2 regions of the Paenibacillus xanthanilyticus genome follow, and region 2 is predicted to be linked to the other one. Evidence: predicted binding sites of a transcription regulator. Region 2 holds the regulator's gene; the other holds the start of a gene.
The links. Region 2 encodes LexA, which represses DNA repair genes until DNA is damaged. Its sites were predicted from a motif close to CGAACATATGTTCG; they were not measured.

Region 1: a site for LexA is predicted at 4,624-4,637, ahead of addB (helicase-exonuclease AddAB subunit AddB). Genes of this name have one in related genera too.

The regions. Positions count from the first base shown of each region.
Region 1 covers NZ_JBHUHA010000001.1:2,261,383-2,270,771, forward strand. Annotated here, with positions in the region: gene ACFSKT_RS09665 (UvrD-helicase domain-containing protein) at 1-980, opposite strand, end outside; gene addB (helicase-exonuclease AddAB subunit AddB) at 977-4,522, opposite strand; gene ACFSKT_RS09675 (CD3324 family protein) at 5,051-5,359, shown strand; gene ACFSKT_RS09680 (class I SAM-dependent rRNA methyltransferase) at 5,415-6,875, opposite strand; gene ACFSKT_RS09685 (Na/Pi cotransporter family protein) at 7,015-8,040, shown strand; gene deoC (deoxyribose-phosphate aldolase) at 7,967-8,698, opposite strand; gene ACFSKT_RS09695 (NUDIX hydrolase) at 8,705-9,130, opposite strand; gene mtaB (tRNA (N(6)-L-threonylcarbamoyladenosine(37)-C(2))-methylthiotransferase MtaB) at 9,272-9,389, opposite strand, start outside.
Region 2 covers NZ_JBHUHA010000002.1:62,164-71,552, reverse strand. Annotated here, with positions in the region: gene ACFSKT_RS17370 (methionine gamma-lyase family protein) at 1-43, shown strand, start outside; gene ACFSKT_RS17365 (MerR family transcriptional regulator) at 106-516, shown strand; gene glnA (type I glutamate--ammonia ligase) at 556-1,884, shown strand; gene ACFSKT_RS17355 (peptidylprolyl isomerase) at 2,113-3,195, shown strand; gene ACFSKT_RS17350 (hypothetical protein) at 3,407-3,580, opposite strand; gene lexA (transcriptional repressor LexA) at 3,784-4,404, opposite strand; gene ACFSKT_RS17340 (LysM peptidoglycan-binding domain-containing protein) at 4,595-4,975, shown strand; gene ACFSKT_RS17335 (DUF896 domain-containing protein) at 5,082-5,270, shown strand; gene ACFSKT_RS17330 (aldo/keto reductase) at 5,320-6,306, shown strand; gene ACFSKT_RS17325 (MFS transporter) at 6,440-6,961, shown strand; gene ACFSKT_RS17320 (HAD family hydrolase) at 6,981-7,766, shown strand; gene ACFSKT_RS17315 (1,2-dihydroxy-3-keto-5-methylthiopentene dioxygenase) at 7,847-8,386, opposite strand; gene metH (methionine synthase) at 8,553-9,389, shown strand, end outside.

The DNA of each region.
Region 1 (9,389 bases), on a different contig from region 2:
CCCACGATCGTCTTGGCGTTCTCCCGAAGCTCCTTCGCCCGCTCCTGGATCGCCTTGTCCACGTCGTCGCCGCGCTGGCTCTTAAGCTTGCCAAAAGCCGCGGAGACGAAAGCCTCCTGCCACGTCTCCCAAGGCTTGTCCGTCACCTGCGCCAACAAGCTTCGCACGACCGCCTTATCTTCTTCGAACGTAACGGCGTATGCGCTCGGACCGCCCGGCTGCCGGGTGGCGTCCATCGCCTGCGCCAGCTGGGCAATCGCGCCCTCCAGCTCCAGCGTCACGACGCCGCGCAGCCCTTCTACCCAGTGCGAAGCGCCGAGCGCGGCCGCATCCTCGACCTCGAAGGATGAAGCCGTCTCCCGCAGCCAAGCTTCCGGCCATGGATTGCTCTGCGCGAAATGGTACAGCTTCATGACAAGACCGTACACCGGCTCATCGCCCCGTTCGCCGCCGAAGCGGTCGACCAGCGAGGCGAACGCCAAGCCTTGCGGCTCGCCCGCCTCGGCTGCTTCGTAGCGTTCCTCGAACAACGCGTCGAGCACGTCGATGCGCAGCAGCTCGGCTTCCGTCTCGTTCGCGATGCGAAAGCCCGGATCGAGCCCGATAAGCGAATAATACCGGCGTATCACGTCCAGACAGAACGAGTGGAGCGTCGTAATCGACGCCCGGCCCATGAGGGCAAGCTGACGGCGCAAATGCTCGGATTCCGGATTACGGACCAGCTCCTTCTCCAGCGCGATCCGTATGCGCTCCTTCATCTCCGCGGCGGCCGCCTTCGTGAAGGTGGCGACGAGCAGACGATCCACGTCGGTATCGGCCGAAATTTTGCGAATAATCCGCTCGACCAGTACCGCGGTCTTGCCGGAACCCGCCGCCGCCGCGACTAGAATATTGCGTCCGCCGGAGACGATCGCTTTCCATTGATCGTCGGTCCATGTGCTGCCCGCCGGCTTTTGGTTCATCACCGTGCCGCCGCTCATGGCGTCCCCTCCTCTTGCGTTGTTCTGTGAGCCGCATCCGTCTCTTCGGACCCGGCTGCCAGCATCTCCCACACTTCGTCCTTCTTCGGCTTCGCAAGCTTCGAGAACGCGTTGCCCTCGATGAGCGGATCGAACTGGCATACCGGCTTGTACGCGCAAAATTGGCATGGCGTCCGCGGCCCGAGCCGGTACGGCGCGATCGAAATGTCGCCATCCACGATCCGGTCGCCGATGCGCTTCAGCGTGGAGCGAACGGATCTGCGCAGCGTTCCCCATTGTTCGTCCGTCGCGACGGACGAACTGCTGTAGAATCCGCCGTCCTTCTTGAGCGCGATCGGCAGGATGTCCGAGTACCCGGTCGTCAAGCCGCCGTCCATCTTGCGAACGGTATCCTCGTCGGCCAGAATAAGCCCCTTCAGCTTGAACCGCTTCAGAATATCCGCGCGCGCCCGCTCCGCCGACATCGTATTGCTGGAAGAGAGCATCGGGTTATGCACATGGAAATAGAGCGCCCCCGCCGCTCTCGCCGGCTGGCCGAGCCAATCTTCCGAGGCGGACACGAGCACGTCCAAATACGTAAGCATTTGGAGCGCGAGCCCATATGCGACCTCCTCCAGCCGCAGCTGCTTGGCGCTCGACTTGTAATCGATGACCCGCAGCAGCAGACCGCCTTCCGATTCCGCCGCGTCGACCCGGTCGATCCGTCCGACCATCTCGAGCGTGCGCTCGCGAACGAGCGGGATTCTAAGCGACGGCAGCGGTCCGTCGGGACCGAACCCGATCTCCAGCCCCACGGGCTTGAATGCCGCGCGGCGAGCATGTTCGCCCAGAATGACGGCCGCTTGCGCGATAATATCCCGCAGCTTCCGCGCGACGTATTGATGGCGCCGGCTGCTGAACAGAATCTGCGACTGCAGCCGATGCGCTAGTTCGTCGACGACGCCGGCGGCCGCCGCGCGGATCTCGCTGTCGTCCAATTCGCCGAACCGGTCGCCCAGCTTCTCGGTAAGCTTGCTAAGCGCCGCATGGAACAGCTGTCCGATGTCGGGCGCCGCCAGCTTGAAGACGTCGCGCTCCCGCAGCCGCAGTCCGTGGATGACGAAATGTTGGAACGGGCACGCTACGAAGCGTTCCATTCGCGACACGCTGCCGCGCAGCACTTCGCCGTACAGTCGGTCGGCCGTATCGCGCGTCAGATATTGCGCTTCGTTGGCGTAATCCAGCGACGCGACGAGGCGCTTCAGACGGCTTTCCCAATCCGGGCGAACCGCATACCAGTTGAACGCCTCCCACCACAACGGCGCGATCGTCGCGCCTTGCTTCCAAGCGCGCAGCTGGGCAGTCAAGTAAGATAACGTCCGGTGCGGATGCGCAATATAGGAAAGCTGCTCCTCCGGCGGCATGCCGTGAGCGGGCTCGATGGCGATCTGGCGCTCCGCGATGCCTGGGAACATGCTCTTCACGTGACGAATCACTTCCGAAGCGTGAAGACTCTTGCCCTCCTCGTCCGCGAGCGGATAGCTGATCCAGAGGTGGCGGCTAGGCGTCGACAACGCGTTGTAAATGAGAAACCGCTCGTCCAGCAGTCTTCGCCGGACGCCCGGCGCCATCGCGATCCCGCCGCGTTCCAGCGTCTCGCGCTCCTGCTCCGTCAGGACGCCGTCTTCCTGCATCCGCTGCGGCATGACGCCGTCGTTCGCCCCGAGCAAATAACAAACCTGGACCTTGCCCGACCGCGTCCGGTCCATGCTGCCCACGAGCACCTGGTCAAGCGAGGGCGGCACAGCCGCCAGCTTCAAGCTCTCGAGTCCTGTGTCGACCATGCCCGCAAACAGCTCGAACGGGAGCTTCTCGCCGCCGGTCATCTCGGCCAGCTGATCGAGTAGCCCAAGCACGCCATCCCATAGCTGGCGATGCTCCCGCGACCGCAGCGTATCGCCTTTGGACGCGGCCGCGAGGCTCCACTTCTCCAGCCGGTCCGGCGCGCCAATCTCGATTAACAGCTTGTATAGCGCGACGCACATGCCGCGCACGTCCGGCGCTTTCTTCAGCCGCTTCGAGAACCGCAGCAGCGGCTCGACGACAGCCTCGCGCGCGGCTAGAATCGCTTGGAAGAGGCGCTGGTCGCGCTCCCCGGCTTGCGCCGGCTCGCCTTCGAGCGTATCCCGCACGAGCGGCTTCCACTTCTCGGCGTTCAGCCAACGATTGCCGTCGATGCCCGCCGCTAGCGCGTAATTCTCCAGTAGGTCGAACGTCTCCCGGGTCAGCCGGCTATCCGACGCCTCGTCCGGCATGAGCAGCTCGGTCTTGATGCAGCGGAATACCGCCTCGTAACGCCAACCCCTAACCGCGATCTCAAGCGCCGAACGGATGAACTCGGACAGCGGATGATGGAGCGCCGCCTCCTTCTGGTCCATGAAGACCGGAATGTCGTAATCGTCGAAGACGGCCTTCAAGTACTCCGCGTAATCCGGGGCATTGCGCACCATGACCGCGAAGTCGAAGTAGCGCAGCCCTTCCGTGCGCACCCGCTCCGTGATATCCCGCGCGACCGCCTCGACCTCCGCCCGGCGATTGGCAGCGGCATGCAGAGACACGCTGCCGTCGTACTCCTCGCCCGGCGCAAGCCGCAGAGGCCGGCGGTCAGCGTAATGGCGTTCCGCATGCGCCAACATCGGACGTCCGCGGAATCGGTACGGCGGCTCGTCCGGCAGCAGCACCGGCTCGGCAACCTCCACCCCGGCATGCTCCGCGATTTCCCGCAGCTTCAAATACGTCTCCGCCGTCGGGCGGAATAGCTCGAGCTCATGCGGCGCCTCGCCGTGGCCGTAGATCCGATCGAGACACAACGTTACCGTTACCTTCGCGCCGTAACGAATGATCGCGGCCAGCGCCTCGTATTCCTTAGGCGTAAAGCCATGAAAGCCGTCGATCCAGAATTCCGCTTGCTTCATGATCGGAGACTCTGGGAAGCCCCGCACGAGCCAATCCAGATACGCTTCGGAATCGACATACAAGCCCGCCAGCTCCTGCTCCAGCTGCACGCCGACAAGCTGCAGGTCGTGAAGCTTACGGCGCAGCAGCGCGCTTTGGGGCCCTGCCAGGCCGTCGTCCGCGAATTGCCGCAGCCTCTCGTCGTCCACGCCGTACCGCTTCCATTCCGTCAACAGCTCGCCCAACCGCTCGATAAATCCGTGCTGGCTCTCGCTCCCTTGATAGAGCAGCAGATCGTTACGCAGCCGATTAACGATCTTGTATAAGAGCATGTTCTTGCCGCTCTCGCTGATCGGCACGAGCGCGGTGCCGCCCGTCTCCTGCATGACGCGGAACGACAGACGCCGGAAGCTCAGCGCCTGCGCGCGGATCGTACCCGCGACGCCTCCGCCCAGCATCGCATATTCCGTCTGGAACGTCGCCTGTTCGGGAACGAGCATGATCAGCGGCGCGCCGTCCGGCTGCTCCCGAATACGATGCCTGATCTCTTCCAGGCACAAATGAGTCTTGCCCGCGCCCGCCCGTCCGATCACAAACCGTAGCGTCATACCTTCACCTCATTCTGATAGCCGCATCTACCCGTAGAGCGGCCGATTCTATTCGATTGTTCTATTCTATCACAGCGAGTCTCCCATTTCACGCCGAAAAACAAACAAACGTTCGCATTATGGACCGGTAAATGGATGCAGTTCTGGAGGGTGCGGGCAAAGAACGGTTATAGCCGTTTTTTCGCTTGCGACCCTTTTGGAAATATGAGTTAATATAGATGTCGGGCCCGACGAATACCGCGCGAAAGGAGCTGATTGCATTGAAAAGCGCTGAGGTGATTTTCGCTTAATCGCGAAAATCGTTCCGGAGGAGGCGGCTAACCCCGTCTCCTTCCATATACCGATACCCGATAATGACAAGGACGGACGCGAGCAGCGCCGTTGCTTGGCCACGATGCGCCATACGTATCGTGATTTTTGCGTTTTAGGCTACACCATTAAACTAAAGGAGGCGGCTAAGCATGGTATGGACCGTAACAACGACCGTAGGCACTCAAGTTCGATACCCATCCGAGGAGGAGCTTAACCTTGAACTACAAAAATGGAAAAGATGTGCTGCCCCCTAGTTTACTGAAAGAGCTGCAGCATTACATACAAGGGGAACTAGTCTATATCCCGAAACAGACCGAGCAGCGGGCGGCATGGGGCGAGAAGAGCGGCTCACGCCAGCAATTGACCCTTCGCAACCAGGAGATTTACAGCTGCTTCATCGGCGGCACGACTATGACGGAGCTGGAGCGCAAATTTCATCTCTCCGGCGAGAGCATTCGCAAGATCATCGTGAAGATGCGCCGCACTTCCATACATCAGGCCAGCGCCCATGGCGCTTACTCATAAAGAAAGGCTTCCCGCCCGCGAATCGATTTCGCCGGTTGGGAAGCCTTTTTATTATCTACGAACGGCTGCGCACCTCGAAGATGCCGAATTTCAAGTAGTGGCCTTCGCCGACGCCGACGATTTGCGGATGGTCCTTGCCCGCCGCGCGCCATTCGATCAAGCGCAGAATTTTGCCCGCGTCGGCCGCTGCCGCCTGAATCGTCTCCAGGAACAAGTCCGGCTGCATGTGGTACGAACAGCTGGCCGTCACCAGATAACCGCCCTCGTTCACCAGCTTGAGCCCCTGCAAATTAATGTCTTTGTAGCCGCGCACCGCACCGGCCACCGCGCTCTTCGTCTTCGCGAAGGCAGGCGGATCGAGAATGACGACGTCCCACGTTCGGCCGCCGCCGCCGAGCGCTTTCGACGTGTCGGTCTTGGCCGTGCCTGCCGCGCCGGCGCGAGCGCGTTCCGCGCGCTCTTCCTGCCCTTTCACCTGCATCCGCAAGTAATCGAACGCGTCCGCGACGACGAACTCCACGCGGTCCTCGAAGCCGTTGCGGGCCACGTTGCGCCGGGCTGTCTCGATCGCGTGCTCGGAGACGTCCAGACAGGTCACCTTCTTGGCTCCGTACTTGCAGGCGTGAAGCGTGAAGCTGCCCGTGTGCGCAAAGCATTCCAACACCGTGGCCCCGTCCCAATGCGGGAACGTCACCACTTTGCCGTTCGCGTTGACCGGCACCAGCACTTCGGGCGCCAGCGCTGCGCCGGTGTCGTCGCCAGCCGCTCCGCCGATCTCGCGTACGACCGCTTCGCCGCCGTCCGGCAGCTCCTCGCGCATGCGGCGTTCCAGGTTGATGCCGCTGCGGGCGCCCCAGCCGCGCATAAGCGGCTCGATCGAAGCCCGATTCTCGCGTTGATCGAAGAAATACCCCGTCTTCTGTCCTTCCACGATATCCACTTCCATCCGAAGGCCGTTCTCCCGGATCTCGATGATCCGCGGACAATCCCCGTACAGTAAGCCCGTCCGTTCTTCCAGCCCTTCCAGCTTCCGAACGGAGACGTCGCTCCGCTCGTATATTCCTTTGGGCTCGAACACGCTCACGAGGGCGTTCACAAGCGCCTCGCGATGCGCCTCCATCCCGAGGGTCAGTACCTGAATGACGAGCACGCCGCCGAAACGGTCGACGATCAGGCCCGGCAGGAAGTCCGCCTCGCCGTATACGAGCCGGCAGTCCTCACCGTTGACAAAGCGGCTGCGGTGCTGCGCGCACTGCCGGAAGCGTTCGGCGAAGAACGCCTCGTCCATCGCTTCGGTCGGCTTATAGCCGATAATTCGGATCGTGATCTGGGATTGCGGATTCCAATACCCCGTCGCCAAGTAGCGTCCTTGATGGTTCACGACATCCACCAGCTGCCCCGGACGTCCTTCACCGTCCATCCGCTCGATTTCGCTGGCGAATACCCATGGGTGACCGCCTTCCGTCCGCTTCTTTCTCTCTTTCTTCAAAATGGCTTTTACCCGTTCCATCGCCATCATCCGTCCTCTCCCCTAATCCCTTTGCAAGACGCTAGTACTTGTTCGACGTCTCGCGACTTGAGCTTGTCATGCTTGTTTCTTCGTCCGCATAAATTGATCTGAATGTTGATTTTACTGTTCAAAGGAGTGCAGCCTCATGGTTCAAGACATTCTCCTGCCGATGACGCTCGGCTTCGTTATTTTCCTGATTGGCATGAAAGCTATGGAGCTCGCGCTTCATCAGTCCGTCGGCCGCCATCTTCAAACGGTGCTGGAACGCATGACGGCCACGCCGCTCCATGGGCTGCTCATCGGAACAGCAACAACGGCCGTTCTGCAGAGCAGCACGGCCGTTACGGTCATGACGATTGGCCTGGTCAACGCCAAGCTGCTCACGTTCCCGCGAACGCTCGGCATAATCCTTGGCACCAATATCGGCACCTGCCTGACGACGGAATTAATCGGTCTCAATATCACCCGTATGGCTTGGCCGCTGCTGGCGACCTCGCTCGCGCTATGGATGGCGACGGCGCTGCTGCGCGAGCTCGGGCTCGGCCGGCTGCTGATGGGCTTTCGCAGCGTTCGACTCGGGAGCGGTACCGCCTCCGGTGCGACACCTGCCGGCGAGCGCTGGCTGCAGGCCGCTCGCAGCGGCTCCGTCATCGCCGGCGGCTTCGCGCTGCTGCTCGTCGGCATGGCCCTCATGCAATCCGTTGGTCCCGCGGTCGAAGCGAGCGGCTTGTTCGACGCCTTCCTAAGCCGAGCGGAAAACAGCGTGCTCTGGGGCATCGTGGCCGGCGCGATCCTCACTGCAGCCGTGCACAGCGGGGCAGCGGTCATCGCGATTATCATGGGGCTGGCCAGCGCGCTTGCTTTGCCCGTGCCGATCGGCATCGCCATCGTGCTGGGCGCCAACATCGGCACGTGCGTCACCGCGCTGCTCGTGTCGCTTGGCGGCCCCAAATCCGGGCGCTTCGTCGCCTGGTCGCATGCGCTGCTCAACGTCGGCGGAGCGGCGCTGTTCGCCCCTTTCACCGCCGAGCTTCAAGCCGCCGCCAGTTGGTTCGGCGCCTCGCCTGCTGCGCAAATCGCCCATGCGCAGACGATTTTTAATATAGCGTGCTCGCTCCTTGCTCTTCCGCTGTGTTATCTTCCGATAATTCGGCGGATGACTGTCCGCTGACGATCGCCACGCCTGCGCTCGTGCCTAGACGGTTCGCGCCCGCTTGCAGCATGCGGATGGCGGTCTCCATGTCGCGGATGCCTCCCGATGCTTTCACCCCGATGCCGGAGGTGACGGACGCCCGCATGAGCCGAATGTCGGCTTCGCTCGCTCCGCCGGTGCCGAAGCCGGTTGACGTCTTCACATAGTGTGCGCCGGCGGCCTCAGCCACGCGGCATGCTTCGGCTTTCTGTTCCTGGTTAAGCATGCCTGTCTCGAGAATGACCTTCACGATCGCCGAGCCTTCCACGGCACGGACGACCGACGCGATATCATGGGATACGACGCCGTAACGGCCGTCGACGACGGCGCCGATCGGCAGCACCATATCGATCTCGTCCGCGCCGTCCTGAACCGCCGCTTGCGCTTCGTACACTTTGACCTTCGTCGACATCGCTCCCAGCGGAAAACCGACCACAGCCGCGATATGGACACCGGTATCGGCAAGCTTCTCTCGGCAAAGCGACACCCATGACCCGTTGACGCACACGCTGTAGAACTGATGAATGGCCGCTTCTTCGCAAAGCTTGATGATGTATTTCTCCGTCGCGCCCGGCTTCAGCAGCGTATGGTCGATAAACTTCGCGATCGGAGTACCCGGTTCCCATTTCTCTAACATTCGTCGTTAAACCTCCAGGCCGAGCAGCCTAAGCGCCCCCGACAAAATTTGGTCGTTGTTGCTGTACCCCGACTGACGCTGTCGCCGCCAAGCCTCCATCGGCTCAAACCATTCCACGCCCCGAATTTCTTCGACTTGCGCCTGAAGCTTGCCGCCGATCGCTTCCACGAGATAATAGTGAACCTCTTTGTCGACGGTACCTTTGGACTCGTGATTGTACTTGTATTTAATTTGGTCGATTGGCGCGACGATCATTCCCTGCAGGCCGGTCTCTTCGGCAATTTCCCGCAGCGCGGTTTCTTCCACGGTTTCGCCCGGCTCCATTTTGCCCTTCGGCAGCGAAATTTTGCCGTAGCGGTCCTGAATGAGCTGCACCTGCAGAACGCCGCCCTCGCGGCGGAACACCACGCCGCCCGCCGAAATTTCCTTCATGCACTTCGCCTCCTGTCATCCGATATAAGCGCGTATGTAGAGCAAGGATTCCGCCTTCCCGCAAGAGGAGACAGAATCCTTGTAGACTCGGGTGTTGCTATTCGCGTCGCGTATCCGCGCTATCGCCAGTATCGTGGACGCTTAGCTGGCCTCGGTGCCGCGCACGGCTACCGCACGCTCGTCAAGGACACGAACTAGCTGGCCTTTGCATTCGTTCACGCCCGCTTCGGTTATTTTTACCCGGCACAGCTGCCCGATA
Region 2 (9,389 bases):
CGCGGAGCGAAAGTTAATTGTAATTAAACCTCACACAACTTGACACTTTTTTGGTAGAGGAGTTACAATAGGGGTATATATTCAGAACTGGAAGGTTGATGCGACATGGGTGATGATATTCGCAGAAATATGGCGTTGTTTCCGATCGGGATCGTCATGAAGCTGACGGACTTGACCGCACGGCAAATACGTTATTATGAACAGCACGAGCTGATCGTTCCTGCACGTACATCCGGCAATCAACGGCTATTCTCATTCAATGACGTCGAAAGACTGCTTGAGATCAAATCTTTAATTGAGAAAGGCGTCAATATTGCCGGTATTAAGCAAGTGATGAATCCGGTTTCAAAGGAATCCGAGGAAGCAACCGTCGTCACCGACCAGTCGGAAGTGAAACGTCGCGAGCTGTCGGATGCGCAGCTTCACCGTCTGCTCAAGCAGCAGCTGCTTGAGAAACGGCCGGGCAAAGCATCGTTGATCCAAGGCCAGCTGTCCCGTTTCTACAACAAGAAATAACGCAGCGATCTAACACTAATCCATGAAGGAGATGATTCTGTGAGCTACACGAAAGAGGACATCACCCGTATTGCGAAGGAACAGAACGTCCGTTTTATCCGTCTTCAATTTACCGACCTGCTCGGCACGATCAAGAACGTGGAAATTCCGGTCAGCCAATTGCAGAAAGCGCTCGATAATAAAATGATGTTCGATGGTTCTTCCATCGAAGGTTATGTTCGTATTGAAGAATCCGACATGTACCTTTATCCGGACCTCGACACGTGGGTTGTTTTCCCGTGGGTAACGGAAAACCGCGTCGCGCGTCTTATCTGTGACGTGTACATGCCGGATGGCACGCCGTTCGCCGGCGATCCGCGCGGCATTCTGAAACGTGCGCTGAAAGAAGCGGAAGCGATGGGCTTCACGGCGATGAACGTCGGACCGGAACCGGAGTTCTTCCTGTTCAAGACGGATGAGAAGGGCGAACCGACGACGGAACTGAACGACCAAGGCGGCTACTTCGATTTGGCCCCTACCGATCTCGGCGAGAATTGCCGCCGCGAAATCGTGCTGACCCTGGAAGAGATGGGCTTCGAGATCGAAGCCTCCCATCATGAGGTTGCTCCGGGCCAGCACGAGATCGACTTCAAATATGCGGATGCCATCCTGGCGGCCGACCAAATTCAAACGTTCAAACTCGTCGTCAAGACGGTTGCCCGCCAGCACGGCCTGCATGCCTCGTTCATGCCGAAGCCGCTGTTCGGCGTGAACGGCTCCGGCATGCACGCGCATCAATCGCTGTTCCGCGGCGAAGAGAACGCGTTCTATGACGAGTCCGACAAGCTTGGCTTGAGCCAAACGGCGCGTTATTACATGGCCGGCATTCTGCGCCATGCGCGCGCGTTCGCAGCGATCACGAACCCGACAATCAACTCGTACAAGCGTCTTGTACCGGGTTACGAAGCGCCTTGTTATGTGGCATGGTCCGCAAGCAACCGCAGCCCGATGATCCGCATCCCGGCTTCCCGTGGTCTGTCGACGCGCATCGAAGTGCGGAATCCGGATCCAGCGGCTAACCCTTACCTGGCACTCGCTGTTATGCTGAAGGCAGGTTTGGACGGCATAAAGAACAAAATGCCGCTTCCGGCGCCGGTAGACCGCAATGTATACGTTATGACCGAAGAAGAGCGCATCGACGAAGGTATTCCAAGCCTGCCGTCGGATTTGAAGGAAGCGCTCGACGAGCTGCTCCGCAACGAGGTCATCTGCGACGCGCTCGGCGACCATGCGCTTGCGCACTTCTATGAGCTGAAAGAAATCGAGTGGGATATGTACCGCACCCAGGTTCACCAATGGGAGCGCGATCAATATCTGACGCTGTACTAAAATAGATGTCCTTGGCTTGGCGTTGTCCGGAGGTATGATCTCAGTCAGCGCTTCAGCATCAAGCTGTTCAACTACAGCTGGAAACCACTTATATATTTTTAATAAAGTCTCCCTTTGATTTGCGTCGTTTGGCAATTCGAAGGGAGTTTTTTTTATGATTACAGATATAAAACGCAATGATTCAGACTATGGAGAGATCCGGAAAAGATTACAGCGGGAGGCTTAATTGTGGGTAAACTTATGGGCAATATCCTTTTTCGTCGAGTGGGCATAACGACACTGGTCATCGCGGGCATGATGCTCGCAGCAGGTGCAGGCGCCTATGCGGCCACGAAAATGACCTTGATCGTAAATGGCAAAAAATCAACCGTTGAACCTATATCCATTAAGGGGGTTACTTACGTCCCGCTCCGCTCTGCCGCTGAGATGCTTGGTGCAGAAGTCAATTATAATGGTGCTACGAAATCTGTGATGATTGCGAGCAAACCAGATTCGTCGCCTTTAGGCAATGAAGGCAATGGCGTGGTCGGTTCAGTTAACGGCGTTCCCATTACCAAAAATCAGCTTTACGCAGCGATGGCCGCAGTCGGCGGATCCCAAATGCTGGACAACCTGATACAAGAAGAGCTTGTGAAGCAGGAGGCGAAGAAGAAGGGGATCGTCATCAGCGACAAAGATGTGGATGCGGAAATGGCGCAGATCAAGAAGCAGTTCTCCTCCGATTCGGAATTTCATGCTGCTCTTCAGCAATCGAACATGACACTCGAAGATTTGAAGAAGCAAATACCGATGCAGTTACGTATTCGCAAGCTCGTGGAGCTGCGTGCGAAAGTGTCCGATGAAGAAGTGAAACAATATTTTGAGGCCAATAGAGCGATGTTCGATCAGCCTGAGGAAGTGAAAGCTTCGCATATTTTGGTCTCCACGAAAGCACAAGCCGATGAAATTATGATGCAGCTGAAGGGAGGCGCGGATTTTGCGAAGCTGGCGAAAGAACAATCGACCGACACGGGCAGTAAGGGAACCGGAGGCGATCTTGGTTTCTTCGGCAGAGGCGTAATGGTTTCTGAGTTTGAAGAAGCTGCGTTTTCGCTAAAGGTTGGAGAGCTGGGCGGACCGATCGAGACTGAGTTTGGCTTCCACATTATCAAAGTAACCGGCTATAAGGAAGCAAAGGCCGCTACGCTTGAAGGCAAAAAAGCGGAAATTCGAGAACAGCTCATCCGCCAGAAGATTGCGGAGCTTTCGCCTCAGTTGCTGGAAGAACTAAAGTCTAAAGCGCAAATTACGAATACGCTTAATGGGAGGTAGTGAAGGCGAAGGATTGCCTGCGCCACCCCGACGACCATGAATGACCAAGATGAAGAACCCTAGAAGCCATGTGCATCAGGGTTCTTCTCTTTGTTAACGACTGCGAGTGACATGCGCATGCGCCGAAGAGAAGTGAATACAAAAAAGAAGCGCGCACAAGGCGGCTTCCCGTTCGCCGGCACGAGGCCGGCTAAGATGAAGAAGGCGGAGCTTAGGATTTTCCGTGATCGACGAAAATAGAAATGACGACAAGAACGGCACTGATACCGTTTGCAAGATCATTGATCGTCTCGTCCGGAATTTGAATGCCGGCGCTGTCGAGCAGCAGTTTGGCCGCGCCAAGGATTCCGATGATCAAACCGGGTTGTTTCAGTTTCGTCAGCAACTTCATCACCTCGATCGAACTGGAATACGTTATGCTATGATGCCATGGTTCGAATCGATTGGACGAACGTTCGCATGCGAAAGCCTGAATTGGTCAAGTCGTTATGATGCCTATTATGCGTGAACGAACATGAGAGCAAAAGAAACAGGCAGACCTGACGACGTCTATCGTCGTAAGGTCTGCCTGTTCGATTACCTGTTCGATTAATGGATATCGCGGAAGAGTCCAATTACTTTGCCGAGAATCGTCACGTTGCGCAGCCGGATCGGCTCCATCGTCGAGTTCTCAGGTTGAAGACGGATGTGATCGCGTTCCTTATAGAACGTCTTGACGGTTGCTTCGTCATCCTCGGTCATCGCGACAACGATCTCGCCATTGTTCGCCGTCTGCTGCTGACGGACGATTACATAATCGCCATCATGAATGCCTGCTTCGATCATGCTCTCGCCCATAACGTTCAGAATGAAGACGTTGTCGTCTCCGACGCGATCAGCAGGCAGAGGGAAGTAATCTTCGATATTCTCGGTTGCCGTAATCGGTAGGCCGGCCGTAACTTTACCGACCACGGGTACTTTGGCGATCGCGAGCGGGAAAGGGATGCTCTCCATATCGGAGTCCAGTATTTCAATGGCGCGGGGTTTCGTCGGGTCGCGGCGGATCAAGCCCTTCTTCTCTAGCCGGTCCAAATGGCCGTGAACCGTCGAACTGGAGGCTAGTCCGACCGCTTCGCCGATTTCACGGACGGAAGGCGGGTAGCCCTTCTCCCGAACCTCGGTCTTGATGAATTCGAGTATCGCCTGCTGGCGGTTGGAAAGTTTCGACAAACGAGATCACTCCATAAGTTCATTTGTGTCAAATTATAACACAGAACCGGAGTTCGTACAAACATAAGTTCGAGAAACACAAGTTCGCATCGGGGTGCGAACAAATGTTCCAAATGTCGTTGACACCAAACGAGTGTTCGTGTTATTCTTAGTTCATCGAGAACAGAACAAACGTTTGGGGGAATCGAATATGGTAAACACGGTCTCTACTTATACATACACGGAACGGAAACAAGGTACGGCAAGACGCACGGCAGCGAACAAACGCGTCAAAAAGTTGAGAGCAAGCCATATTGCGAAATTCACGACAGTCGTTGCGTTCTTTTTCCTTCTTTTTATCGGATTCATGATTATGAAAGGCAATGCGACTACAGCCATTCCGGAAGCGCCGACGGCATCCGAACAGGTTATCGTAGTTGGCAGCGGCGATACGCTTTGGGCGATCGCAAGCGAAGTGAAGGGCAGCGGCGAGGATATCCGCGAAGTCATCTACTCCATCAAGCAGCGCAATGGGCTTCGAGAGAGAGCGTTGCATGCAGGCCAGAGCTTAATCATTCCGGCGGACCACTAGGTTCGCCGTTTTTTGTTGTTGTCTTGACAATGGACGAGCAAAAATGTCAAAGTAAAGAGTGGAATGTTGACTAGCATGAGCGTTACGGAAAGAGAGGCGTACCACTTTGGAGAAAATCATCGCACGTATAAACGAGCTGTCGCGCAAGCATAAGACCGTGGGGTTAACGGAGGAAGAGACAGCGGAACGCGCCGAGCTGCGCAAACAATATTTGGACAATTTCAAACGGAACTTCCGCGGGCAGCTGGATAATATCAAGTTTGTCGAGGACGAGGAAGACAACATCAAACATTAAGACATCAAGACCTCGAGCCGTTGGATCGAATACGAGGAGGAATGTCGATATGGAATACCGTTTATTAGGTAGAAGCGGACTTGCAGTGTCGGAGCTGTGCCTAGGCACGATGACGTTCGGCAATACGACGAGCGAGCAGGACTCCGTTGAGATGATTCATCGTTTTTTTGAGAAAGGCGGCAATTTCCTGGATACCGCGGACGTATACGTCTCCGGCCGCTCCGAAGAGATCGTCGGCAAAGCGATCCAAGGCCGCCGCTCGGAAGTCGTGCTCGCCACGAAGGTCCGGATGCCAACCGCGGATCATCCGAACGGGGCGGGAATCTCCCGCAAGCATATCATGGATGGCGTCGATGCCAGTTTGAAGCGTCTGCAGACGGATTACATCGACTTGTACCAGGTACATGTATGGGATCACGCGACGCCGATCGAAGAGACGCTCCGCGCGTTGGATGATCTCGTGACCGCTGGCAAAGTCCGCTATATCGGGTGCTCGAACTTTTTCGCGTGGCAGCTGATGAAGTCTTTGGCCGTCAGCGATATGAACCGGTACGTTCGTTTCATTTCCATTCAGCCCCAGTATAGCTTGGTTAGCCGGGAGATGGACCGCGAGATGATGTCGCTCTGCCGCGAGGAGAATATCGGCATCATTCCTTGGGCGCCGCTTGGAGGCGGTTTTCTTACCGGCCGATATAACCGGGAAGAACCAACGGCAGGCAGGCTGACGTCCAAGGTTGGTGAAAGCTCGTGGGCGTTGCGTAACTCGGACAAGAACTTCGCGATCTTGGAGGAAGTCCGGAAGATCGCCGGAGAGCTGGATAAGTCGCCGGCCCAAATTTCGCTCGCGTGGTTGTTGAGCCGCCAAGGGATCACCTCTCCGATCTTCGGCGCAAGCACGTTGGAGCAGTTCGAGGATAATATGGGCGCCGTCGGCTGGACGCTTCCGCGTGAGCTGTACGACCGCCTGGACGAAGTAAGCAAGCTGCCTTCGGAGTATCCGAATCGATTTATCGAGAAATTCGCACGGCCGTTTTAAGGCGCTGGGTTCAATCGGGGTTCGAGTAGAATCGCATGAAACCAAAAACAGGCATCATCCGTAATAGCCTGGGGGTTGCGCGTCGAGCGCGATCCCCGATCTCTATCTACCTGTAAATTAGGAGGCTCCCCATTTGTCATCAAGATCCTGGGAACGCAAAGTTCGCAAAAACCAGACACAGCTGAATAAGCAGCGCAAGAAATACGGCCAGACGCCGCTTCATGTGCAAAAGACAGAGGAAAAATTGGATACGTTCAAAGGCCGCAGTTTTATCATGCCGGCATTCCTCGTTCTCTTCATCGGGATGTACGTCATTACGACGTTCACGTCGGATTATTACAAAGATGCGGGCGCGATGTATTGGGTGACGATCGGCCTTTACGTGCTGATGGCAGTTATCTTCATTCTTCGCCGCCCTTATCTGTCGGTTGGCAAGGATTATGTCCGCACGCGCCGTTTCGGCGGAGACCGCAATCTATATACGGTTGCCATCAAGGCGATCAGCGTACAGAAAGGTTCGGTCGTCATCGAGCAGCAGAAGGGCGCAAATTGGGTATTTAGCCGCATGATCAACCGATATCCGACGGATGAGATGGCGGAACGCCTTCGCGCGTTCGCAGCCGTCCATAACATACCGTTCAACGAGAAAAATTAGACTGGAGTGCAAATGAAGCATGCCGAAGAAAGCCGTACTGTTTGATTTGGATGATACGCTGTTGTGGGACGAGCGCAGCGTGCAGGAAGCATTCGATGCAACCTGTGAATCGGGAGCGGCCCGAACGGGCCTGAATGCCAAGGAGTTGGAAGCTGCCGTGCGGGAAGCGGCGCGCGAGTTGTATGCATCGTACGAGACATTCCCGTTCACCAAAATGATCGGCATCAATCCCTTCGAAGGCTTGTGGGCGAATTTCTTGGCCGGCGAGCAGGAGGAGTTCCGCAAGCTCCAGCAGCTCGCGCCTCTCTACCGCCGCGAATCGTGGACGCGCGGTCTTAAGGCGCTTGGTATCGACCATCCGGAATTAGGCGCGGAGCTGGCCGAGCAGTTCCCGGCAGAGCGCCGCAAGCGTCCGTATGTCTATGAAGAAACTTTCCGTCTGCTCGAGCAGCTCAAGGGCAAATACATGCTGCTGCTGCTGACGAACGGCTCGCCGGATTTGCAGCAAGAGAAGCTCGATGGCGTGCCGGAGCTTGCGCCGTACTTCGATCATATTATCATTTCGGGCACGTTCGGCGAAGGGAAGCCGGCTGCTTCGATTTTCAAACACGCGTTAGAGCGTCTGGGCATCGAGCCGGAGGACGGCATTATGGTCGGAGACAAGCTGACGACCGATATTCTGGGCGCGAACACGATCGGCATGACTTCCGTATGGGTCAACCGTCATGGCGCGGTCCGGACGGACGAAATCATTCCTACCCACGAAATCAAGCATCTCGAAGAGCTGCTGCCGCTGCTGGCCTAAACTTCGCGCGTTCCCAACGAAGGAAACGCAAAACAACCCCCGTTCTCCTAGGAGAGCGGGGGTTATTGGTTAGGTATGAATTATTTCTGGAACGAAGGGTCCGCGTACGGGTGCGCAATCCAGCCTTCCGTCTCGATGAAGAGGCGTACGGCAACGATTTGACGGTTCTCCATCAGCGTGAAGAAGTGCGCCTTGTGCTCCGGTACCGAGATAACGTCGCCGGCTTCGAGCTCGACGTCGAAGTAGCCGACATCGTCGGTGCCTTTAATGATGAAAATGCCTTTTCCCGCCGTAATTGCACGGACTTCGTCTTCCGTATGTGTATGGACCGATTCGAACTTCTTCAACAGTTCGTCCAGGTTAGGCGTTGCGTCGGAGAGGGAGATGATATCCCACGTACGGTAGCCGCGGCGGCTTGCCAGATCGCGGATGTCCTCGTCATACACGGAGAGGATTTGCGCTTTCTCGTCGTCGGTCAGAACGAACTTCTCGCGAAGCTCTTCCGGCAGTTTGTCGGTATTCCAATGTTCGTACAGAACCTCTTGATTCTCAAGAAATGCGCGGACGTTCTCCTCGCCTTGAATGCGTTCGTCAGTATTGCGGATACGAATTTCAGCCATTCCAATCCCTCGTTTCGTTGGACTTTATTTCCGATAAGAATAATTATAGTATAAAACACAACCCCTGTCGACATTAGAACCTTTTCACCCGATGTCGATTCTGGTAGACTAAGGGTTAATGATTTTGGGGTTCTATAGTTGAAGGCGGGAAGGAAGAAGTTCACCGATGACGAAACCGACCATTCAAGAAATGATGGGCCGTCGCATCTTGATTCTCGACGGTGCAATGGGCACGATGATTCAACAGCGCGATCTAGGCGCCGCTGATTTTGGCGGCGAAGAGCTGGAGGGCTGTAACGAGATGCTCGTGCTGACGCGTCCGGATGTCATTCAGGACATTCATGAGGCGTACTTGGAAGCCGGCGCGGACATTCTCGAGACGAATACGTTCGGAGCGGCCAGCGTCGTGCTGGCCGAATACGATATTCCCGAGAAGGCCAGGGAAATCAACCTGGCCGCGGCTTCGATCGCGCGCAAGGCGGCGGACAAATTCTCGACGAGCGATCATCCGCGTTATGTCGCGGGCGCCATGGGACCAACGACGAAGACGTTGTCCGTGACGGGCGGCGTCACGTTCGACGAGCTGGTCGAGAGCTACTGGGAACAGGCTGTCGCGCTCATCGACGGCGGCGTGGATGCCCTGCTGCTGGAGACGTCGCAGGATACGCTGAACGTCAAGGCGGGCAGCATCGGCATCCGCCGCGCGTTCGAGACGACGGGCGTGACGCTGCCGATCATGATCTCCGGGACGATCGAGCCGATGGGAACGACGTTGGCCGGTCAGTCGATCGAATCGTTCTATATCTCGCTCGAGCATTTGAATCCGATCTCCATGGGACTGAACTGCGCGACCGGACCGGAATTCATGCGCGATCACATCCGTTCCTTGTCGGAAATCGCGCGTACGGCGATCAGCTGTTATCCGAACGCGGGCTTACCGGACGAGAACGGGCAGTATCACGAGTCGCCGGCTTCGCTCGCGCGCAAAATCGCGGATTTTGCC